Regions from separate parts of the Mesorhizobium sp. M0715 genome, predicted to be linked through region 2. Evidence: predicted binding sites of a transcription regulator. Region 2 holds the regulator's gene; the other holds the start of a gene.
The links. The regulator PhoB, encoded in region 2, activates phosphate uptake and scavenging genes when phosphate is short. The targets are predictions, from matches to a motif close to TGTCATNNANCTGTCAT.
Positions count from the first base shown of each region.

Region 1: the regulator PhoB is predicted to act here: its motif matches at 6,121-6,137, upstream of olsB (l-ornithine N(alpha)-acyltransferase).

Region 1 is NZ_JAMYPL010000020.1:68,853-78,112, reverse strand. Features, by position in the region: gene NKI21_RS22500 (GMC family oxidoreductase) at 1-1,432, shown strand, start outside; gene NKI21_RS22495 (fatty acid desaturase) at 1,550-2,572, opposite strand; gene NKI21_RS22490 (hypothetical protein) at 2,701-3,078, opposite strand; gene NKI21_RS22485 (hypothetical protein) at 3,176-3,376, opposite strand; gene grpE (nucleotide exchange factor GrpE) at 3,616-4,251, shown strand; gene NKI21_RS22475 (trimeric intracellular cation channel family protein) at 4,358-4,990, shown strand; gene olsB (l-ornithine N(alpha)-acyltransferase) at 5,182-6,057, opposite strand; gene NKI21_RS22465 (response regulator) at 6,238-8,496, opposite strand; gene acuI (acrylyl-CoA reductase (NADPH)) at 8,634-9,260, opposite strand, start outside.
Region 2 is NZ_JAMYPL010000017.1:75,365-84,624, reverse strand. Features, by position in the region: gene pstC (phosphate ABC transporter permease subunit PstC) at 1-1,256, shown strand, start outside; gene pstA (phosphate ABC transporter permease PstA) at 1,253-2,569, shown strand; gene pstB (phosphate ABC transporter ATP-binding protein PstB) at 2,587-3,405, shown strand; gene phoU (phosphate signaling complex protein PhoU) at 3,432-4,139, shown strand; gene phoB (phosphate regulon transcriptional regulator PhoB) at 4,156-4,845, shown strand; gene eglC (endo-1,3-1,4-beta-glycanase EglC) at 5,309-6,733, shown strand; gene NKI21_RS20170 (type I secretion system permease/ATPase) at 6,808-8,535, shown strand; gene NKI21_RS20165 (HlyD family type I secretion periplasmic adaptor subunit) at 8,539-9,260, shown strand, end outside.

The DNA.
Region 1 (9,260 bases), on a different contig from region 2:
AATCAACAACTGGGCCTTCGAGACCGTGCCGCAGCAAGGTCTTGGCGGCCGCAAGGGCTACCAGCCGCGCGGCAAGGCGCTGGGCGGCTCCAGCGCAATCAATGCAATGCTCTATGTCAGGGGCCATCGCAGCGACTATGACGAATGGGCAAATCTAGGCTGCGAGGGCTGGTCGTGGGATGAGGTGCTGCCCTATTTCCGGCGCGCCGAGGGCAATGAGCGCGGCACTGATGCGTTGCATGGCGGGGACGGCCCGCTGAAAGTGTCGAACCAGCGCTCGCCGAGGCCGATCGCCAAGGCCTTCATAGAGGCTTGTGGCGAAAACCAGATTCGCGCCTCGGACGATTTCAACGGACCGGAACAAGAGGGCGCCGGCTATTTCCAGGTGACCCAGTTTGCCGGTGGCGCCCGTAATGGCGAGCGCTGTTCGACTGCCGCCGCCTATCTCCATCCGGTGATGCAGCGGACCAATCTGACCGTGGTCACGCGGGCGCACGCCACAGGCATCGTCCTTGACGGCAAGCGCGCCACCGGCATCCGCTACCGGACACGCAAAGGCGAGACAGTGGCACAGGCGTCGCGCGAGGTGATCCTCTGTGGCGGTGCCTTCGGTTCGCCGCAGCTTCTGTTGCTATCGGGTATCGGCCCGGCGGCCGAACTTGCCGTGCATGGCATTCCCGTCGTCCACGAATTGCCGGGCGTCGGCAAGAACCTGCAGGATCACCTCGATTTCATCGTCGGCTGGAGATCGAAGGACACCGATATGCTTGGCATGAGCCCGCGCGGCGCGTTGGGTTTCCTCAGGCACATCGCGCAGTGGCGCCGGGATGGAACCGGGCTGATCGCCTCGCCGGCGGCCGAGAGCGGCGCTTTCGTCAAATCCGACCCGGCGCTTGAACGCCCTGACCTGCAGCTGCAATTCGTCATCGGCCTGGTCGAAAACCATGCGCGCACGCTGCACTACGGCTTCGGTTTTTCCTGTCATGTCTGCATATTGCGGCCGCACTCACGTGGCGAGGTTGGGCTGGCCAGCGCCGATCCATTTGCCGCGCCACGCATCGATCCGCGCTTTCTCGGCGACCAGCGCGATGCGGAACTGCTGCTGAAAGGCGTGAGGATCACCCGGCAGGTGCTGGCTTCGCCGGCGCTGACGCGCTACCGGCACAAGGAAATGCACATCGCCGGCGAGCCGAGCGATGCCGATCTGATGACCCATATCCGTACCCGCGCCGACACGGTCTATCACCCGGTCGGCTCCTGTCGGATGGGGGTCGACGAGATGGCGGTGGTCGATCCGCAACTCAAGGTGCGCGGGCTTGAAGCCTTGCGTGTCGTGGACGCCTCGGTGATGCCGACACTGATTGGTGGCAACACCAATGCCCCAACCATCATGATCGCCGAAAAGGCCGCCGACATGATCAGGGCTGCCTGATCGGAGCTCCAGGCCGCGGCGCCCATAGCGCGGCGGTCCTTTTGTTATGACGCAATTGCCCAGGGAAAACGTTACGCGCTTTCCCTGGGAAACCGTTCAAACTTCTCCTGGAATTGCTTAAGCCGCCGCCCGTGCCTCGCGGAACGACACCAGCTTGCGGCGGTTTTCGTCCCACAATGCCAATTTGACGCAGCGCAAGCTTTCGAGCAGCGTGACACGGCCGATGTCGCGCAACTCGGGATAATCCCGCAGCACTTCCTGCAACCGGTAGCACGGCACCTTGGCGGAGAGATGATGGACGTGATGGACACCGATGTTCCCGGTGAGCCAGTTCAGCACCGGCGGTAGATCGTAATAGGACGATCCGTGCAGGGCAGCGTGCTGGAATTCCCAGTCGGCATCCTTCGCCCATTCCGTTTCCTCGAACTGGTGCTGGACGTAGAACAGCCAGATGCCGGCCGAACCGGCGAGGATGACGATCGGCAGGTGGACCACCAGGAAAGCGCCTGGGCCGACGAACCAGATGAGGATGGCTGCCGCGACCGCGATGCCAAGATTGGTGGTCATCGACGACACCCAAGGGGTCAGGCCGCCGCGCATCATGCCGACGGGGAGCCTTTGCTCGAAGATGAACAGCCAGATCGGACCGAGCCCGAACATCACCAGCGGGTGGCGATAGAGACGGTAGGCGAGGCGGCCTCGCCACGACATCTGCCGGTATTCTGCAACGGTCAGCGTCCGGATGTCGCCCATGCCGCGTTCGTCAAGATTGCCGGCGCTGGCGTGGTGCGTCGCGTGGGCACGCCGCCAGCAATCGTAGGGCGTCAGCGTCAGGATGCCGAGCGCGCGGCCAATCCAGTCGTCGGCGTAGCGATTGGCGAAGAAGGAGCCGTGGCCGCAGTCGTGCTGGATCATGAAGATGCGCACCAGAAACCCGGCCGCGGGAAGGATGAGGACCAGTCCCCACCAATGGCCATAGGCATAGGCCGCCGAGGACAGTCCCCAGAGTATGGCGAATGGAATGAGGGTGATGGCGAGTTCGACGGCGCTGCGCCGCCTGTCGGGCTTCTTGTAGCGGGCGAGAATCTTCAGCCAGGCGCGCTTGCTGTTGGCCACCGCCTCAGGGGAAATCATGTTCATCAGGAAGCATAGGCGCGGTGCCTCGCCGCCGCAAGGCAACATCACGCAAAATTACTGTGCGTAATTGTCGCGTGGCTTGGCGGTCGAGCCAGCCAACCGCCAGCTCAACCTGCTGATGACGTCGACCGCTATTCGCGATCGAGGATAGGACAGCCGCGCTCGGTGCCAAAAGTCACGCGCACGCGGTCGCCACCCTGTCTGCCGCGGACCGTGATCTCCCGGCGGCCGATGGACTCAATTCTTGCGCGGCGGATGCCCATTCGCTCTGCCTTGTCGAGAGCCCGGTCTTCCGTGCAGCCTCGTTGACGCCGGTCGCGCCGATCGTCGCGACGGGGACCTTCGCAATCGTCGTAGGCGGGGTCGCAATCTTCCATGAGCTTCAGCCGCGGGCCATGTTTGCCCAATTGCAGCTGCAGATTGTCTGCTTGTGCCGGAAAGGCCGCCAAAGTTATGGCGCCGAGGCCGACAAGCGCCATCAGCGATGAGGTAATCGAAACCTTGCGCATTACGTCCTCCATTTGAACCAACCCATCTATCCTTAGATGGTTCGGCTCTCCCCGGCTATTGCCGATAGGAGGTTTGCTGCCAAGATCGATTGTTGCGTTACGGCCGGCGCCAGCCGATGTCACCGCGCTCCGCCCCATCGAGGCGGTCGAGCAGTTCTCTGAGCCGGTCGGGGATGTCGGCTTCGGTGCGGAAGGCCGGCAAGGTGCGCAGAAAGCGGGTCACCGCCTCGGCGCCGAACTGGCGCCTGATCTCGATGGCCAGCCCCTCTGCCTTTTCGCCCATGTTGCGGGTCATCATCTCAAAATCCTGTCTCGGCTTCGAAACTCCTGCAGCAAGAGAATGGTTCCCCCATCATGCCTGTGTGGCAAGCAAAGCCGGCGGTTAAGGTAAAATTTGAATTAAAGTCGAAATGTCTTGCCTGTCATTGTCCCGCCTTGGCCGGCGGCTTCCATAGTCGCTTACCCCTTGATTTTTGGCCGCCAAACATCGATATCGGGCACAAAATCCACATCATTCGAGATTGACGGGAAACGGCGATGAGCGACCAGGCAAAAGACGAACGCGCGCCCGATGAAGTCGAGGCGACCGAGCCCACAGCCGAGCGCACGGAAGGCAGCACCGACGGTGATTATGAAGCCCTTGTGCGGCTGCTGAAGGAAAATGAAGAGCTGAAGGACCGCGCGCTGCGCGTGGCGGCCGAGATGGAAAACCTGCGGCGCCGCACGGCGCGCGATGTGCACGATGCGCGCACCTACGCGGTCGCGAATTTCGCCCGCGACATGTTGTCGGTGTCGGACAATCTGCGCCGCGCGCTGGATGCGATTCCCGCCGAGGCCAAAGCATCGGGTGACGCCGGCTTCAAGGCGCTGATCGAAGGCGTCGACCTCACCGAGCGCGCCATGCTGTCGGCGCTGGAACGGCATGGGGTCAAGAAGCTCGCGCCTGAAGGCGAGAAGTTCGATCCCAATTTCCACCAGGCGATGTTCGAAGTGCCCAATCCGGATGTCCCGGCCAACACCGTGGTCCAGGTCGTGCAGCCGGGCTATTCGATCGGCGACCGCGTGCTGCGCCCGGCCATGGTGGGCGTCGCCAAGGGCGGGCCAAAGTTCGTCGCCGCTGAAGCACCGGTTGAGCCGGGGCCGGTGAACGAACAGGCTGAGAAAGATGCGTGAGGCAGGGGATAGGCAGTAGGCAGTAGGAAACTAGGGCAGTCGTATCAATCGCGCGGCTTCGTGCTATTCATACTGCCTAATCCCTAATCCCTACTGCCTTGGCCTCATGAACCCTATCGCGCTTCTTGACTATGCCGGTGTCGCCGTCTTCGCGGCGACCGGGGCGCTGGCGGCTTCGCGTAAGCAACTCGACATTATCGGCTTCCTGTTCCTGGCCAGCGTCACCGGGATAGGCGGTGGCACGCTTCGCGACGTTATCCTCAACCTGCCGGTTTTCTGGGTCGCCAACTCCGGCTATGTGCTGGTCTGCGCCGCGGTTGCGGTGCTGGTCTTCTTCAGCGCGCATCGTGTCGAATCGCGCTGGAAATGGCTGCTCTGGCTCGACGCCGTCGGGCTCGCCGCTTTTTCGGTGATGGGCGCGGCCAAGGGGCTTGCGATTACCGGTTCGCCGGTCGTCTCCGTCATCACCGGCGTGCTCACCGCCACTTTCGGCGGCATTCTGCGTGATCTCCTCGCCGGCGAGCCATCGGTGCTGCTCAGGCCCGAAATCTACGTTACGGCGGCCCTTGCGGGTGCCGGCCTTTACACGCTTGGCGAACTTGCCGGACTGCCGCCGCTCGCCTCGGACCTCGCCGGTTTTGCGGCGGCGTTCCTCGTGCGCGGTGGTGCGCTCAAATTCGGCTGGTCGTTTCCGTCCTACAAGAGCCGACCCGGCAGGCGGCCGGAAGATATTCCGTGAAGAGAGGGAATAGGGAATGGGGAATAGGGAATAGGGAATGGGGAATAGGGAATAGGGAATGGGGAATAGGGAATAGGGAATAGGGAATAGGGAATAGGGAATAGGGAATAATCAGTAGTCACAGGAGCTTAATCGTGGCGTCATCACTACTGCCTACTGCCTACTGCCTACTGCCTACTGCCTACTCAATCTCACGCCGCGAAGCGCTGGGCTTCGCCGCCATAATAGTTGACGTAGCGTGCGCCGATCTCCTTGACCGGCATCACGACGAACACATCGACCGTCGAGAATTCGCGATCGATGACGCAACCATCGCCGATGCGGGCACCGACGCGCAGATAGCCCTTGACCAAAGGCGGCATCGCGGCGATCGCCGCCTTGGCATTGACGGCCTCGATCGGCATCAGATCCATCGAGCAATAGCGCCCGGACACCGCGCGCACGTCCCAGGCCGAGTTCGTCCGGCAGTGGTGGGCTAGGTAGGTGAGCGCCTCGGCATGCGCCGCCGGCACGGTGCCGTGAAAGGACGCGCAGCCGGTCATCACACCGATTTCGTAATGGTTGATGTAAGCCCAGATGCCTTGCCACAACGCCTCGATGGTGCGCTTCGAGCGGTATTCCGGCAACACGCAGGAGCGGCCGAGTTCAAGGAAGCGCTGGCCGGGGTGGCGGGCGATGAGCTTGGTCAGCTCGAATTCACCTTCGGAATAGAAGCCACCGGCCGTGGCCGCGATTTCTTGCCGCAGCAGCCGATATGTGCCGACGATGCGGCGATGTTCGGGACCGGAAAGCGTGGTGTCCAAAACCAGCAGATGGTCGCAGAGCGGATCGAACCGATCGGCGTCCCGGCGGTCATGGGCCTGGAACAGGTCCTTCCTGGCGCCAAGTTCGTCGTAGAACACCCGGTAGCGCACTTCCTGCGCGGCCGCGATCTCGGCCTCGTTGCGAGCGAGCCGCACTTCAAGATTGCCTATACGGCCCAGCGCAGCGCCCTTTATGACGGAATCGACGTTACGTCCGGCAAGCAAGGCGCTGCTGGCGTTCGGCCGAGTGTCACATTCCGGCATAACTGTATGCACGAGTGATTCTCCTTCGAGCCATCCCTCTTGGCACGGGGATACGGTGTAGGTGCAACAGGATTGTGACAGTACCGTGATACGACGTCATGGGCAATACTTCGTCGGCTGGCGAATACGATCAACCGGCTACGTTTAAGTGATCGCCCGTGCCGAATGGCGGTGGAAAGCTCAGGCCGCGACGACCTGCCCCTCGACGGCATTGACCAGCGCCTCGGGGTCGAGCGGCTTGGTGACAAAGCCGCTGGCGCCATGGGCCAACACCGCATGACGGGTCTTTTCCTGGCTGTCGGCCGACAGCACCATGATCGGCACCGGCCGCACGGCACTTTCTTCCTCATGGCGGCGGATGGCGGCAATCGCGTCCAGCCCGTCCATGACCGGCATGTGGAGATCCATCAAGACCACGTCGAAGCGGTCCTTGTGCGCGGCGCCGGTGACAGCCTCGACGGCGGCCTTGCCGTTGCCGACCACCTTGACGCGATGCCCGGCCTTCAGCAGCGTGGCGCGGGCCAGCATGGCGTTGATGTCATTGTCCTCGGCGATCAGCACCGACAGGCCGCGCTGGCGGTTGCCGATGGCGCGCAGCGTCGGCGCGCCGCGCCTTTCCGGCTGCGGCGGGCCGAGGCTCGGAGCATGGCTGCTCAACAGCACACGCAGAAGTGTTCCGCCACGCACCGGTCTGGCCAGGAAGGTTGCGTAGCCGCTGGCTCGGAACTCGCCAAGCATGCCGCGATCGGTCGGCGCGATCAGCGTGATCGCCTCACAGTCGGAGAAACCGCTTTGGCGCAGGCGCTTGAGCAGCCTTCCGTCGCCTTCTTCCATCGCTGCATCGACCAGGATCGCATCGCAGCCGGCGGCGAAAGGCGCGGCCTGTGCGGCAGTGGTGGCGATGTCGACCGCGCCGCCATTGGCGCGGATGGTGCGGGCGATGGCGTCGGCCTCGACGGCGTTCTTCGACAGGATCACCGCGCGTCTGCCCGAGAGAGCATTCTGGTGGCCCTGCGGCGCTTCGGTGGCCGCTATCGCAGGGATTTCGAAGACGAACTCGGATCCCTGGCCGAGCCGGCTGGATACCGAGATCGTGCCGCCCATGGCGGCCACCAGGCGTCTGGAGATGGCAAGGCCGAGGCCGGCCCCGCCATGTGTGCGTGTCGACGTGCCGTCGGCCTGCTCGAACTCCTCGAAAATGCGCTCCAGGTCGGCATCACGCAGGCCCGGACCGGTATCGGCGATGGTGAAGCATATGCGGTCGCTGGTTTCGGTGCGTGCGCGTGCTATGCTCACCAGCACGCCGCCGCTGTCGGTGAACTTGATGGCGTTGCCGATGAGGTTGAGAAGCACCTGCCTCACCTTGCCCGGATCGGCGGTGATCAATTGCGGCACGTCGGGTTCGACATGGCAACCCAGCCCGATATCCTTGGCGAAAGCCCGCGCTGCCAGCAATTCGATGATGTTGTCGGCGATCTCGCGCACCGACATCGGCTGCGGCTCGGGGTCGAAACGCCCGGCTTCGATCTTGGAATAGTCGAGAAGATCCTCGATCAGGGCAAGCAATGCGCTGGCCGAGGTCGAGACGGCGCCGACATAGGTTTGCTGCTCCGGCGACAGGCTGGTGTCGGCCAGCAACCTGGCCATCCCCATGATGCCGTTCATCGGGGTGCGGATTTCATGGCTGACGGTGGCGAGGAAGCGCGATTTGGCCTGGCTGGCATATTCGGCCCGTTCGCGTGCGGTGATCAGCGAGGATTCGGCGCGTTTGCGGGCGGTGATGTCGCGGGCGATGGCGCGGTGCGAAACCGCGCCGCTGTCCTTGTCGCGCACCGACAGTTCGATCCAGGAGAACCAGCGCTGCCCGCTCGGCGTGCTGATAGAGACATCGGTGGAACTCAGGCACTCATGGTCGGAAAAGGCGGCATCGGGAACCATGCCGACCTCGATGCCCAGTTCTGCCAGGGTCTTGCCGGCAAGGTCGCGCTGGTCGATCTCGACGAGATCGGCGAAGACCTTGTTGGCATAGACGATGTAGCCATCGCGGTCGCGATGGATGACGAGATCGCCAAGCGCGTCGATCAGGCCGCGAAAGCGCTCATCGCTCTCCTGCATCTCCCACATGCGGTCGGCCAGCGTCTCGATCTCGGCGCGGCTGCGGGCAGTGGTTTCGTCAAGAAGGGCAGAGGTGCGATGTTCGCTCCGCCTGGCGCGCAGATGCAGGGCAAGACCGGCAAGACCGGTTGCCAGCAATGCGACGCTAATGAAGATTGGTGCCCCGGTCAGATGCGCCAGCCCGGCCACCACCACGATGGCGACGAATGTCAGAAAGGGCAGGCTTTCGCGCCTGGAGAATTCCGGCTCGGGCACCAGCGGCGGGAGCACCGCATCGACGTCGTCGCCAGTGTCCGCCTGTTGGCTGCCGGATTCCGCGATCATGCGAAATCCTTGCCAGACAGAGATTATGGAAAATTGCGGCGGATCGTTCGAATTTTAGCGGATGAGCGCTTTTTGCCGAGGCGCGGCGGGTTTGCCGCAGATCTGGCGATTCCATCCCTTCCGGCAGTTGGGCGGAGTCACATATCCACGACGACGCGGCCGCGGATCTTGCCGTCGACGATGTCGCGCGCGGCATCGACGATGCCGTCGAACCCGATGGTGCTGGACAGGCTGGCGAGCTTCTGAAGATCGAGGTCGGTGCCGATGCGGCGCCATGCCTCGAGGCGGACTGCTTTCGGCGCCATCACTGAATCGATGCCGAGCAATGAGACGCCGCGCAGGATGAAGGGCGCGACGCTGGTCGGCAGGTCCATGCCGCCGGCCAGGCCGCAGGCGGCGACCGCGCCGCCATAGGAGGTCATCGAGAGCACATTGGCCAGCGTGTGGCTGCCAACTGCGTCGATGCCGCCGGCCCAGCGCTCCTTGGCCAGCGGCTTGGCCGGCTGGGCAAGCTCGTCGCGCGATATCACTTCGGCGGCGCCAAGGTCGATCAGATAGGGGCTTTCGGCATTGCGGCCGGTGGAAGCAATGACATGGTAGCCGAGGCTGGACAGGATCGAGACCGCGACCGAGCCGACACCGCCGGCCGCCCCCGTCACCACCACCGGGCCGCGATCGGGCAGGATGCCGTGCCGCTCCAGGGCCATGACGCAGAGCATGGCGGTATAGCCTGCGGTGCCGACGGCCATCGCGTCATGCGGGCT
Region 2 (9,260 bases):
GACACATTCACGCTGCCTTGCCCGAGCGCACCGTCGACAGCAAGGTTGCCAGTGAGGCACTGGACGTCAGCCTGGTAAAGAGCCTCGCCAGGGGCCTGCGCAAACTCGATGCGGGCACACTGGCCGCAATGCCTGCCAGCTTTGCCGAGCTGCAGCCGCTGCTCGCCGCCAAGGGTGTGGCACTGGCGAGCGACACGCAGGATTACATGATCCCGATCGCCGTCGAGGCGAACAAGGTCCAGGACCGGCTCGGCCTGTTCGGCGCCATTGTCATTCTCGTTTCCTCGATCGCCGGCGCCTTCTATGCGCTCAGGCAGATCGAGCCGCGCGCCAGGGCACGCAACAATGTCGAGAGGCTGATGCTGTGGGGGCTGCTTGCCGCCTCCACCATCGCCATCCTGACCACCATCGGCATCGTGCTTTCGATGCTGTTCCAGACGATCACCTTCTTCGAAAGCGTCTCGCCGATGAGTTTCTTCTTCGGCACCGTCTGGGATCCGCGTTTTGCCGCTGCCGGTTCGGGCGGCAGCCAGGGCCAGTTCGGCCTGATCCCGCTTCTTGCGGGCACGCTCTACATCGCCGCCGTCGCACTGCTGGTTGCGGTGCCGGTGGGGCTGATGTCGGCTGTCTACATGGCCGAATACGCAACGCCCAGGGTGCGCTCGGTGGTCAAGCCGGCGCTTGAACTGCTGGCCGGCATACCGACCATCGTCTACGGCATCTTCGCCGTCGTCACGCTTGGGCCATTCCTGCGCGACCTGTCCGCGGCACTGACCGGCGGTTCGCCCTTCATCCAGGGCCAGAGCATCTTCACCGCCGGCCTGGTCATGGGCGTCATGCTGATCCCGGTCGTGTCCTCTCTTTCGGACGACATCATAACCGCGGTGCCGCGCGCCATGCGCGACGGGTCGCTCGGCCTCGGCGCGACCCGCTCCGAGACGATCAAGCGGGTGATCCTGCCGGCTGCACTGCCCGGCATCGTCGGCGCCGTCCTGCTGACTGCCTCGCGCGCTATCGGCGAAACGATGATTGTCGTGCTGGCGGCGGGCGTCGCCGCCAACCTCACCATCAACCCGTTCGAGGCGATGACGACCATCACCGTCAAGATCGTCAACCAGCTCACCGGCGACCTCGAGTTCAATTCGCCGCAGACGCTGGTCGCCTTCGCGCTCGGCCTGACGCTGTTCGCGCTGACGTTGGTGATGAACATCGTCGCGCTCTACATCGTGCGCAAATATCGGGAGCAGTACGAATGACCGACATTTCCATGGATACGATGGTCAGGGCGGCGGCCCATCCGCGCCGCGACATCGGCCTGAAGGCCCGTTACGCTGCCGAGCGCCGATTCCGCATCTATGGCGTCGTGGCGATTTCCGTAGGCCTGGCGTTCCTGGCAATCATGCTGATCACCATCGTCTCGAAAGGCTACACCGCCTTCTGGCAGACGACGGTATCACTGCCGATCTCGTTCGACGAGAAGGTGATCGATCCTTCCGGCAAACGCGCAACCGATCCGAGCGTTCTGATCAAGGCGAATTATCCCAAGCTCGCCGAAAACGCGCTGGTGGCCAAGCTCGGCATCAATCCCGACGATAAGCCGGCGATCAAGCAGCTCAAGGGCTTCCTGTCGGAAGGCGCCCGCGTCCAGTTGCGCGACATCGTTGCCGCCGATCCGTCCGTGATCGGCACGACGCGCGACGTCAACATCCTCGCCGCCGCCAATCTCGACTCGGCTTTCAAGGGTCAGATCGACCTCAGCGTCGAGGAAGCGCGACGCAAGGTCTCGGACCAGCAGATCACCTGGATGAACAAGCTCAAGGCCGAGGGCGCGATGGCCGAGCACTTCAACAGCGGCCTGTTCACCTACGGCGCCTCCAGCCGCCCGGAAACCTCGGGCATGGGCGTGGCGATCATCGGCTCGTTTTATATGATGGTGATCGTGTTGCTGCTGGCGCTGCCGATCGGCGTCGCCGCCTCCATCTATCTGGAGGAGTTCGCCAAGAAGAACCGTTTTACCGACCTTATCGAGGTCAACATCAACAATCTGGCCGCAGTGCCGTCAATCGTCTTCGGCTTGCTCGGCCTCGCGGTGTTCATCAATTTCCTGGGCATGCCGCGCTCTGCCGCCTTCGTCGGCGGCCTGGTGCTGACGCTGATGACGCTGCCGACGATCATCATCGCGACGCGAGCCGCACTTGCAGCGGTGCCGCCGTCGATCCGCTCGGCAGCTCTCGGTCTTGGCGCCTCCAAGATGCAGATGGTGTTCCAGCACATCCTGCCGCTTGCCGCGCCCGGCATCCTCACCGGCACCATCATCGGTCTGGCGCGTGCGCTCGGCGAAACCGCGCCTCTGCTGCTGATCGGCATGGTCGCCTTCGTCGCCGATCCACCGACGACGCCTTTCGATCCGGCCACCGCGCTGCCGGTGCAGATCTATATGTGGGCGAACGAGGCCGAACGCGCCTTCGTCGAGCGTATGTCCGGCGCCATCATCATCCTGCTCGTCTTCCTCATGGCCATGAACATCACCGCGATCGTGCTTCGGCGTCGGTTCGAGCGGCGCTGGTAGAAAAAAGGCATCTTGGTATGAACATCATGACCGAACAGTCCCTTGAAAACGCAGTGGGCGACAAGATGAAGTCGAACGAAGTAATCAAAATGCGCGGCGACAAGGTCGGCGTGTTCTATGGCGAGAAGCAGGCGCTGTTCGACGTCGATCTCGACGTCCGCCTGAACCAGGTGACGGCGCTGATCGGCCCCTCCGGCTGCGGCAAGTCCACCTTCCTGCGCTGCCTCAACCGCATGAACGACACCATCGATTCAGCACGGGTAACCGGCAAGATAACGCTCGACGAAGAAGACATCTACGACAAGAACATCGATGTCGTCGAACTCAGGGCGCGCGTCGGCATGGTGTTCCAGAAACCCAATCCGTTCCCCAAATCGATCTACGAGAACGTTGCCTATGGTCCGCGCATCCACGGATTGGCCAAGCGCAAGGCCGACATGGACCAGATCGTAGAGTCGAGCCTGAAGAAGGCGGCGATCTGGAACGAGGTCAAGGACCGTTTGCAAGAACCTGGCACGGGTCTTTCCGGTGGCCAGCAGCAGCGTCTGTGCATTGCACGCGCCATCGCCGTGTCACCCGAGGTGATCCTGATGGACGAACCGTGTTCGGCGCTCGACCCGATCGCCACCGCTCGCGTCGAGGAACTGATCGACGAACTGCGTCAGAACTATACCATCGTCATCGTCACCCATTCGATGCAGCAGGCAGCGCGCGTGTCGCAGCGCACCGCGATGTTCCATCTAGGCTATCTGGTCGAGGAGGGCGCCACCGACAAGATGTTCACCACCCCCGACGACAAACGCACCCAGGACTACATCACCGGCCGGTTCGGCTGAGCTCAGGCATACGAGGGACGAAGATCATGGGTGAACATACCGTCGCATCTTTCGATGAGGATCTGGAGCAGATCAGCCAGCTGATCCGCGACATGGGCGATCTCGCCCGCTCGATGGTCAGTGGCTCGACCAGGGCTTTGCTCAATTCGGACAATGCGCTGGCGCAGCGCGTGGTTTCCGATGATGCCATCATGGATGCACGCCAGCGCGAGCTGGACGATCGCGCCATCACGCTGATCGCCAAGCGCCAGCCAATGGCCAACGATCTGCGTGCGGTGGTCGGTTCGATCCGCATGGCCGGCGACCTTGAGCGCATCGGCGACCTTGCCAAGAACATCGCCAAGCGCGTCGGCACTGTCGGGCTGAGTGTCACGCCGCACGACCTTTCGCATTCGATCGACGCGATGGCGCAACTGGTGCTGATCCAGGTGCAGGGGGTCGTCGACGAGTACGCCGCCGCCGACCCGGCAGCGCTTGCCACGCTCAGAAACAATGACGAACGCATCGACGTCAAATACACCTCGGTGTTCCGCGAGCTGCTGACCTACATGATGGAAGATCCCCGCAACATCACGGCGTGCACGCACCTGTTGTTCTGCGCCAAGAACCTCGAGCGGATCGGCGACCACGTGACCAACATCGCCGAAAATGCCTACTATGTTTTGACCGGCACGCAGCTGCCAGCCAATCGTCCGAAGCAGGACGAGACGGCAATGTCCGCGCCAGCGGCATAACAGGGGTGACCAGCCGATGATCGCACCACGCATCATGGTGGTGGAGGATGAGGAGCCGCTAGGCGTGCTGCTCCGCTACAATCTTGAATCCGAAGGTTACCAGGTCGAGGTGGTGACGCGCGGCGACGAGGCCGAAATCCGGCTGCAGGAGAACGTTCCCGACCTTCTCGTGCTCGACTGGATGGTGCCGGCGGTTTCCGGCATCGAACTCTGCCGGCGCCTGCGAATGCGCCCAGAGACCGAGCGGCTGCCGATCATCATGCTGACCGCGCGAGGCGAGGAAAGCGACCGCGTGCGCGGCCTGTCGACCGGCGCCGACGACTATCTGGTCAAGCCGTTCTCGACGCCGGAGTTCATGGCCAGGGTCAAGGCGCTGCTGCGCCGGGCCAAGCCGGAAGTGCTGTCCAGCGTGCTAAAGGTCGGCGACATCGTGCTCGATCGCGAGTCGCACCGGGTCTATCGCAAGAAGAGCGAGATCCGGCTCGGGCCGACCGAATTCCGCCTGCTCGAATTCATGATGCGCCACCCCGGCCGCGTGTTCTCGCGCAGCCAGCTGCTCGACAATGTCTGGGGCGAGACGATTTACATCGACGAACGCACTGTCGACGTGCACGTCGGCCGGCTGCGCAAGGCGGTCAACAACGGCCGCATGCCTGATGTCATCCGCACCATCCGTGGGGCGGGTTACGCGATCAGGGAAGACTAGGTGGCTGTTCCGTCCCGATAGATCGTGACCGGGAAAACTCGATTAGCACGTGGTCGCCAACAGCCGCGAAGAGTGGAATGTTGCACTCGTCTCATCGATGGGGAGCGAGCACGTGACGCTTTGGCCCAAATGCGGTCATTCGAAACCTGATGAGGATGACCGCTCTTGGCGGTACGTCGCCATCTTGCCCGCAGACTCCGACCAGAAAGCCATGCAAGAATAAATTTGAGTTAACTTAGATATACGTTCGTTAAACGACGTGTGTTCTGCATAAATATACGATTTTACTAAATTGCTTCAATTTACATTGAGCCATCACCTCCTTATTCATTATCCGCCTTCCGATTATTGCGGTCTCGGATCGAATGACGATTCCGTGGAACGATCTCGTTCCTTGCAGCGTTGCTTTGGGAGCGGTCGCCGGACCTTTGACCAGGTCGGACACCATGAGGAAGGATTTCTGATGAGCACGGTCTTAAACGCCAAAGGCATCCCTCTTGCCTACACCGGCGCTTCCACTCATTGGTTCTCGGCCACCGGGTCTGGACCGGAACTGCATGGCACCTCCGGCAACGACTCCTTCTGGGGAGACACCGGCGTCACTGTCACGATCCACGGAGGCGCCGGCGACGACTACTATCATCTCTATTCCACCAACAACAAGGTGGTCGAGGATCCTGGGGCAGGGATCGACACGATCGACACATGGATGAGCTACAAGCTCCCTGACAATTTCGAGAACCTCGTCGTTACCGGCACCAACCGATTTGCGTTCGGAAATGCGTTGGACAACATCATCAAGGGCGGGTCAGGTCACCAGACGCTGGATGGCGGCAAGGGAAATGATGTCCTGATCGGCGGCGATGGCGCCGATACTTTCGCCATCTCCAAAGGTAATGGAAGCGATCTTATCTTCGATTTCGGTGCGACCGATGCGCTCCGCCTTAACGGCTACGATTTCACTTCGTTCGATGCCGTCCGTTCACAGATGGTCCAAGTGGAATCGAACGTGATGCTGAACCTCGGATCCGACGAAATCCTGGTGTTCAAGAATACGACCATCGACAAGCTGCAGCCCACCCAGTTCGAACTTCCGATAGACAAGTCCGCAATGACGCTGTCCTTCTCCGACGATTTCAACACGCTGAGCCTTCGGGACGGGCAGGACGGCACCTGGAATTCCAATTTCTGGTGGGGAGCGCCGAACGGCAGCACGTTGAGCAGCAATGGTGAGTTGCAGTGGTATATCGACGCCAATTATGGCCCGACGAGTTCGGTCCATCCGTTCAGCGTTGAGAACGGCGTCCTCACCATCACCGCCGCGCAGGCGCCGGAGGACATCAAGCCTCTGATCAACAACTACGAATACACCTCGGGGATCCTGACGACCCACGACACCTTCTCGCAAACCTACGGCTATTTCGAAATGCGGGCGGATCTTCCTGAAACAGCCGGAGCCTGGCCGGCGTTCTGGCTGCTTCCGGAGGACGGATCGTGGCCGCCGGAGCTGGACGTTGTCGAAACGCGCGGCCAGGACCCGAACACGCTCTACATGACGGCGCATTCCAATGAGACGGGAGCGCACACGAAGGTTTCGTCAACGGTGAACGTTGCGGATACCGACGGTTTCCACACCTATGGCCTGCTCTGGACGAAGGATGAGCTTGTCTGGACCTACGATGGTGTAAAGGTCGCTCAAGCAGCGACGCCGGCCGACATGCACGATCCCATGTATATGCTGGCCAATCTCGCGGTGGGCGGCATTGCCGGCCAGCCTCCTGACCATCTGGCTACGCCAGCGGAGATGAAGATCGACTACATCCGCGCCTATACGCTGGACGACCTGCAGCACCACCCCTTGGACATCGCCGGCGACCATTCGGTCTAAGCGACGCCCTTATGTTGGGGCCATGAGCCGTTAGGAGCGCGGGAATGATTGCACGGTCTGATCTGCGGGCAGTCTTGAGGCGCGCCATCGCCGATGTCGGTGTTTTTTCGTTCCTCATCAACATCCTGCTATTGGTGATCCCCCTTTATCTGTTGCAGGTCTATGACCGCGTCCTGCCTTCCTCCAGCGTCGAGACGCTTCTTTACCTCTCTGCTATCGCGGTTCTCGCACTCGCCTTTCTCGGTCTCCTCGATGCGGTCCGCTCCGTTTACACGCAGCGCGTTGCAGCCATTGTCGACAACAGACTGGGCGCGAGGACATTCGCCGTCTCGCTGGAGGCTAAGTACGCCGGGGGAGCAGCCCTGCCTCCACTGCGCGACCTTGCCTCGGTATGCGCCTTCATCAGGTCACGCGGCGCGGCGGTCTTGTTCGACCTGCCGTTTGCTCCGTTCTTCCTCGCCCTGCTGTACCTCATCCACCCTTTGCTGTTCTGGCTTACGCTGGCGGGATCTGGGCTGTTGCTTGCGATGGTCCTGGCAAATCAGTTTGCCATCGGCAAGAATGATGCCTTGTCGGCGGAACGCTCGGCTGTTGCCAGCCTGTCGGAGCAGGCCTTTGCCCGGAATGCGGAGACGCTGCGCGCCATGGGCATGATCCAAAACGCCGCGCGAGTGTGGGGAAGGCACGTGGCGGAGGCGCTAGTCCTGCATGACCGTTCGTCGATGGCCAACGCGATTTTCAGTGGAACGTCGCGAGCCGTACGCATGATGCTTCAGCTAGCAATACTGGGTGTCGGAGCATGGCTCGTGCTGCAAGGGAAGATGACGGCCGGCATGATCTTCGCGTCTTCCCTGGTGTCGTCCCGTGCGCTGCAGCCGCTCGACCAACTGATCGGGTCATGGCGGCAGATCGTCGACGCCAGACGATCGTGGAAGCGTTTGGACAAGGCGCTTTCCGCCCATCCGGCACATGCGCAAAAACTGACCTTGCCGGACCCGTCCGGCGAAATTGTCGTGCAGGGCCTCATCTTTGTCGCGCCGAACGCCACGCCAGGCACCGAACCCATCATCAAGAGACTGAACTTCCGCATCGGCGCAGGCGAAGCGGTGGCGATAATAGGTCCGAGCGGAGCCGGCAAGTCCACCCTGGCAAGATTGCTTGTCGGTGCGATTCAGGCAACCAGCGGCTGCGTCAGGATTGACGGCGCCGATCTCAGAACCTGGGACGAGAAGCAGCTTGGCCGGCATATCGGATATCTCGCTCAGGAGGTGGAGCTCTTTCCCGGATCGATCGCGGAAAATGTCGCCCGCTTTGAACCCGATGCGAATGACGCCTCTATCGTCGAGGCAGCAAAGAATGCCCGGGCGCATGAGCTGATACTGGAGCAGCGAGACGGCTATCAGACCAGAATAGGTTCGTCGGACAGAACACTGTCGGGCGGCGAACGCCAAAGGATCGGGCTGGCGCGCGCTTTTTACGGCAATCCGCATGTTCTCGTTCTGGATGAGCCCAGTACCCATCTCGACGGCAGCGGCGAAGCCGCGCTCGAAGAAGTGCTTGCCGCCGCGAAAGCGGCGGGCGTTACGACAATCGTGATAACGCACCGCCCTTCGGTCGCCGCAGCCTGCGACCGCGTGATGCTTCTACGCAGCGGAGTGATCGAAGCCTTCGGTCCAAGCGGCGACGTGATGCGGCAGCCGATCGCCGGCATCGGCCTTGCCCCACAGCGCAGCATGGCGGTGACAGGGTCTTTTGCAACGACGAACCGCGGCACCCCTCATAGTGTCCGCTTTGGATCGTAGAAGATGACAGCACAGAGCCTCGTCCGGGAAGGCACAGCACGCACCGACATTCGCCGGGTGGCATTCACCGGATACGCGGCAATGGCGATATTGGTGGGTTGCTTTGGCTATTGGGCGGTCAGTGCACCGTTGTCCGGCGCGGTCATCACGCAAGGCAAAATCTCGGCGACAGGCGGGAACATCCTCATCCAGCATCCCGAGGGCGGCATCATCCAAGAGTTGCTCGTCCATGAGGGTGATCGCGTGCAACAGGCCCAGGAACTGATCCTGCTGGATCGAACAGCCGCGCAAGCCGAACTCAACCGGCTGACGAGACAGTCGATCGCGTTGAAGGCCAGCGCTTCGCGGCTGGAGGCGGAACGCGACGGGTTGGATCGGCTTGCGCCAATCACAGAGGCTGCGCCAGCACCGTTCCAGCACAATTTCGAGGTCCTGGTTCAGGAACAGCGGAAGGAATTCAACGCCAGGCTCGCCCGATTTCGATCCGAACAATCGATCCTCAGGCAACGGGTTGCCATGCATCGCCAGTCTGTTGTCGGGTTGCAGGCCCAGAAACAGGCCATTCAGCAACAGGCCGAAGTCGTGAAGAAAGAACTGGGCATCAAGACCAGCCTTTTGGACAAGGGCCTCACCAATCGCACCGAATATTCGCAGCTTTTGCGTAGCGAGGCAGATCTCGTCGGGCAGGCAGGGGCGCTGGAGGCAAATCTTGCATCGGCCAACAC